Regions from separate parts of the Blautia aquisgranensis genome, predicted to be linked through region 2. Evidence: riboswitches for the same ligand, from Rfam matches in the RefSeq annotation. Region 2 holds a riboswitch; the other holds the start of a gene.
What was found. Region 2 has a riboswitch for cyclic di-GMP ahead of WMO28_RS03295 (response regulator). Riboswitches for the same ligand answer to the same signal wherever they lie in the genome.
Positions count from the first base shown of each region.

Region 1 (3,184 bases), on a different contig from region 2:
TAACGCTTATCACGCTTAATGGAAGATCATGAAACACTTCCGTATCTGGAAGATATGCATAGATATAATAATCCCGCTGCTTCAGCATGATTCCGTAACATCCGGTTCCTCCATTCTTCAAATGAAAAATATGCTGACTGTCTGTATGTTTTTTCATTGCCTGAACAACCTCGTTGTTGGCTGTATTCTGTCCCAGCAGTTTCTCATCATTGCTGGCAACTACGGTTCCTTTGTCTGCAACAATAATCGTTCCATCTTTCTGGATACTATAACCGTTTAAAAGCCCCTGTATCGTCAGTGTATAGTTTCTGGCAAATTCAGGAGATGTGTAATAGTAGATTGCAACAATACCCGGTGCATCTTTTCTGGCGCAGGCTGCAATGTCAATAAAGGATCCATCTCCCCTGGTAAACCGTTCCGAATAAGATCTTTCTTCATATCCGGCAAAATCCATGATAATTTCTTTTTGCAGATACTCCGTAATCTCATTAGCCAGAGACTCGTCCGTGCTGTATTCACAGTCTGTCTTTCCTTCTGTATCCAGCACAAGGATGCCATCCACCCAGAGAGTCTGCAGATTTTCTTTCAGAAAATCCTCGCTTAGCTGGCCGCCGTTTTCCATTTCCATGTTAATATTTGTACTCATCTGTCGGGCACTTTCAATGGCACGGAGAAGACTTTTGGATTCCGAAGATTCATTATAATGGGTGTAGGTGGAACACTGCACTTTGACATAATTTACAATCTCTACCATTCTTTTCTCTGCTTCCGCTTTCTCCGCATGAAAGAAATAAAACAGAAAAACTACAGCCACACAGATTCCAATCAGACCACCGAATAGCTGGTTTCGTTTTTCTTTTTTCTTTCTCTTAATATCCAAGATCATCCACCTCCAGATACTTCTGGGGAGCATCCAGATATTTTTCAATGATTTTCAGGGATGTGCCATCCTGACGCATTTCTTCCAGAGTCTGGCTCATCTGCTCACAGATTCCCCTGTCATCATCTTTTGCAAAAGCAACACCTATTCCGGTGATCATCAAAGGTTCTTCCAGAATACGGAAACTTGTATCATAATCCTTCATATACTGGACAACAGATTCCTCATGTGCGGCGACTGCATCCACATATCCTTTTCCCAGAAATGTATAGATCAGCTCCCTGTGTCCCAGGCTGATCAGATTTCCCAGTTTTGGGATTCTTTCATCTGTCCGCTTCAGAAAGATACCTTCTGGTTTGGTTGTGGACTGGACAGCCAGGTTCTTTCCCGCCAGGTCACTCAGTTTATAGATATCACTGTTCTCATTTACAGCAACCACCTGACGGCTTGCTATGTATGGTCCTGCCAGCGGTAATCGTCAAGGCGTCCTTCCATGGAAAAGCAGCCCATGATACAGTCAATCTCTCCGCTCTCCACCAGTTCTTTTTTCTCCTCCCAGTCAATCTGGACAACATCCACCTGATATCCCATTCTTTTGAATGCTTCTGTAGCCAGTTCTACATCTATTCCCGTTGGTACACCATCCTCATTCAGATAATTGTATGGTGGATAGTTATCACTGCCGAGGGTAATAACAGGCTTTTCTGTTTCTTTTTTACCGCTCCCTGTGTTTTTACACCCTGTCAGGGTGACTGCTAAAATTCCCACAAGCAGAATGCCTGCAATCACTCTTTTTCCTTTCATTTTCCTTCTATCTCCTGTTGATAATTTAAGTTGTTTTTAACTCAAAAAAAACACTGCCAAGCAGACAGTGCACCTCGTTTTATGCAACTGGCTGCCATTTTACAGGCCCTGTAGCTTTGCGTCCCAGACTTTCATCTGGTTTGCCGATTTCCGTATTATAACTTTTAACGTGTGCAAAAAGCTGATTTTATTATACCCTAATACTCTATTGTACACAAGAAAAACCTCACCGTCTTAACGCTTTCAGGTAATCCTTCATTTATTATCTTGTTTGTTCTGACCATCTTCACCTCCATCCCTTATAATTCAGCAAAAGTATCTTTATCTTTCTTTCATGTTCAAACTATCACATTTTTAAATCATATAAAATTTCTGTTCTCCCAAAATACCGGACATTAACATAAGTCATCTCTCCCTTTTCTTTTATGATTCCATTTTACGTTATTCAAGAATATTTTTGGTATAGCACTTTTTCTGGTGTGAAACAATTAGATAAAACTTCTCATTAATAACATCTTCAATTTTCGACTCAGAAACCTGCTGTTTTTATGGTAATCCATATTTTTTTAAGATTATCCATATCAAAAAGTTATAATTACAATGCAATATTGCTATTTTACGGAATATTTTCGTTATGATAGGATATTCCTGGTTAAAAAAATAACAAAAATCATCTTATCAACAACCATTCAACCATTTATGAGTAATGACAAAAGAAAGAGGTAAGAAAATGGAAGACAACAAATTATGTCTGGAAAAGCAGCCTTTGAATCAGGAAATGCTTGACAAGATCGATGCTTACTGGCGTGCTGCCAACTACCTGTCCGCCGGACAGCTTTATCTTCTTGATAATCCGCTGCTGAAAGAGCCACTGACTATGGACCAGATCAAGAAAAAAATCGTTGGACACTGGGGAACCGTACCTGGACAGAACTTTGTTTATGCACACTGCAACCGTGTCATCAAACGTTATGATCTGGATATGATTCTTCTTTCCGGTCCTGGACATGGCGGAAACTTCATGATCGCAAACACTTATCTGGAGGGCTCCTACAGCGAGGTATATCCGAACATCAGCCAGGATGAAGAAGGTATGAAGAAAATGTTCAAGCAGTTCTCCTTCCCATGCGGAGTTCCGAGTCACTGTGCACCGGAAACACCTGGTTCCATCAACGAGGGCGGTGAGCTTGGATATTCCATCGCACACGCATTTGGTGCCGTATTCGATAATCCTGACCTGATCGCAACAACTGTTGTCGGTGACGGTGAAGCTGAAACTGGCCCACTTGCAACATCCTGGCAGTCCAACAAGTTCCTGAACCCGATCACAGATGGTGCTGTACTTCCGATTCTTCACTTAAACGGATATAAGATCAGCAATCCGACAATCTTTGCACGTCTTTCCCATGAGGAGCTTGAGTGCTTCTTCAAGGGCTGTGGATGGAAGCCATACTTCATTGAAGGCGACGATCCGATGACCATGCACAAAAAGATGGCCGA
Region 1 covers NZ_JBBMEJ010000010.1:50,871-54,054, forward strand. The annotation lists gene WMO28_RS09535 (ATP-binding protein) at 1-886, opposite strand, end outside; partial or broken gene WMO28_RS09540 (substrate-binding periplasmic protein) at 870-1,684, opposite strand; cyclic di-GMP riboswitch class I at 1,764-1,839, opposite strand; gene WMO28_RS09545 (phosphoketolase family protein) at 2,415-3,184, shown strand, end outside.
Region 1: it holds a riboswitch for cyclic di-GMP, as region 2 does, so the genes downstream of both, WMO28_RS09540 (substrate-binding periplasmic protein) here and WMO28_RS03295 (response regulator) in region 2, are expected to answer to the same signal.

Region 2 (3,184 bases):
CTGACAGATGATGAGAGAGAAATCATTCTGAAAGGCTGTCTCATCAATTATAATCGTAAATAAAATATGATATATTTTGCAGACCGGCAGGCATTTCAGGCTCCGGTCTGCTTTTTGTTTCAGTGATATAAAAGAAAAAAACAGTGTTAATGATGAATTGCTGAAAATACATGAATATGATATTATATTCTATAAAAGTGTAATAAAAAAGTACACCTTGACGAATATAGAGAAATGGAGGTGCCTATTATTTCTGATGAAGTAAATAAATCAGATATATCCAGCAGGAAAAAACTGAAAGGCAGACTTACTACAGGCACAGTGGCACTCCTTATTGCATTGCTTGCAGTGATTTCAGCAACATATGCATGGTATGTATATAATACAAGCCGTCATACAACAAAAGTCCGTATGGCAGCGGGCGCAGGTGTCAATCTGCAGATCAGTAATTCATACAGTGGAACATATGGATCAGCCGCTGTGCTGGACAGCTTTTCGGGGAGACTGAATCCTGTATCAACCAACCGGATCAGCGGAGGATTCCAGAAAGTCCTGGGTTTTACCAACGGAACAGAGAATCAGAGCAATCTGGTGGCCAGCCTTTTTGGGAAAGGAGACTATAGTGATTACTATAAGACCAGTCTGTTTCTGAGAACAAATGGAAATTCTACAGATATATACATAGCGGATATCGGTTTTGAGGACAGCGACGAGAAGAATCCCATATCATCAGCAATCCGTGCAGGTTTTGTGGTACACAGAACAGGAAGAGACTAGCCGGCTCAGGGTGAATATATTTTTGCCATAAGCAATAAAAAAAATCCGGAGGCAGATTACAATACTGCAAGAGGAAAAGAAGGGGATGTGCTGGATTGCACGAAGACAGACGGAAAATTAAAACCAGTAGCAGTGACTTATCCATATATTTATGCTACTACTTATACCGATCAGAATAGTCAAAACTGGATAGCCACGAAGGTTGGAAAGAACTATGAAGTTTCATCTGGCACACAAAAAATTGCTTCTTCCGTAGGGTATGATGGCGTAAAAATGCGTGTTTATATCTGGATGGAAGGTACCGATGCTGATTGTGTCAATAATGCAGCAGCAGAAGACCCGGCAACTTATAACGTAAATGTAAAACTGGCAGGTATTTCTGCTGAATAAGACAGCAAATATAAATTGAAAGGTCATGGCAGAGCCATGACTTTTCTTTTATCCTAATTTTCCCTATTATCTACTATCCCCAATCTCCTCCACGCATTTTCGGTACATCTGCTGAATTGCTATTTCCCCGACTTCTGGTATAGTCATGTAACTGAAAAGAGAACTTCAGAAGGGAGAAATGCAATATGTGAAAAAAACAGGATATCATATGGGAGCAAAGTACGCTAATAACAAAGCAAATACAAGCAATAAAAATGGAATTCCCTAAACCAGAACTCCACTTTATATTATTTCTTCAATAATATCTTCATATAAAAAAATATCTCCCCTGGGGCACATCGTTGAGAGGTGCGGGGAGTCCTGTTAATATTACTATATGTATAACAGATAATAATATCAATGTGCAAAATAGCCAAAATTCATCCTAATCCCTGACAATGCAACCTGACATACGCAAAATACACGGATTTTCTATCCAACATTATTGACGTATGAAAAACTTCATGGTATTTTATTTTTGATAAAAATGGAAATTATTTCAAGGCAAACCTGCTGAAAGGCAGGGACGCAAAGCCAGAAGGGGCTAAAATCAGTGTGATGTTAAAGAAATATAGTAGGGACGCTGGCAGGTTTTAGAAGGTGTCCTTTTTTGTATGCAAAAATGGATAAGAAAACTGGCAGGGACGGGTTCTCTGTATATAGATAAAAGCAGGATAACGAAGCATGAAACAGAGTGAGGATTTTTATAAAATGGGAAATTATGAAGACAAAATATATTCTTTAAGTGAGACTGTACCGGGACAGACACAGGCCATGTCACAGGCAGTACAGAAAACACTGGAAAATAATGGCGGGGTAGGCATAATGACAGGATATTATGACCAAAACCTGTCTGTTTTATCTGTGAGCAATCTGCTGTTACATAGTACAGGATATACATTCGACTCTTTTATGAAGCAGACAAACGGCTCATTGAAAAATTTCTTTTATGGCGAGGAAGATATACTGGATCGAGATCGTTTTTTGCAGCTTCACGGAGCAGGGGAATCACAGATCCTTACAGCAGACGGTACAGTGAATAATGTACGGCTTTATAAAGAAGATGCGACAGATGAGGCGGGCAGACAGATCTGGGTTATGTCCGTACAGGTCAACTGGGATCATGTAAATCTGGCACTGCTCAATGAGGCTATCTGTTCCGGCTTCTGGTATTTTGACTGTGACGAAAACAGTGAGATTGTGAATGCAAACTGGAGTCATGAATTCCGAAAAATGCTTGGCTATCATGACACTTTGGACTTTCCGAATAAACTGGAATCCTGGTCAGATCTTCTGCATCCACAGGATAAAGAAAGAGTAATGGTGCAGCTTCAGGCGGCAATTAAGGATAAGACGAACCAGATAAAATACCAGGTAGAGTATCGTATGAGAATGAAGGATAATCAATACCAGTGGTTTCGGGCATCGGCAGAAGTAATACGCCGTCTGGATGGTTCTGCCAGCAGGATTGCCGGGATTTTTATTAACATTGATGGGGAGAAAAAAGAAATCATGCAGGCACAAAAATCTGCTGCTTTCCACCGGGCTTTTACGAAAGCAGATCTGTGCGAGTATTATGTGAATCTGGAAGCGAATACTTTTGATACCTTTAAGGTTGAAACATCCCTGATGACAGTCTTTGAACAGAGTCATACATGGGATGAACTGATCCGGCATTTTGTGGATTCCTATGTTGTGGAGAAAGATAAGAAGGCGGTATCCTCTTTTTACGACCGTGGTTATATTGCAGAAAGGCTGAAGGGTCTGGAAACCGAATTGGCTTTGGAGTGCCGTATCACTCTGAATGGAGAAGAACGATGGGTCCGTAATGTGATCATACGCGGCGAGATAGAGGATTCAGAATATGCCATGATCTTTCTGCGGGATATCACAGAGACAAAGGTGGAGAGTGCACGGCATCTGCAGATGGCAGCGGATAATGCTTCCATGGAGCAGCTGATCCAGAGTATTGTGCGTC
Region 2 covers NZ_JBBMEJ010000002.1:302,478-305,661, forward strand. The annotation lists gene WMO28_RS03280 (hydratase) at 1-63, shown strand, start outside; gene WMO28_RS03285 (hypothetical protein) at 241-777, shown strand; gene WMO28_RS03290 (hypothetical protein) at 865-1,167, shown strand; cyclic di-GMP riboswitch class I at 1,700-1,805, shown strand; gene WMO28_RS03295 (response regulator) at 1,918-3,184, shown strand, end outside.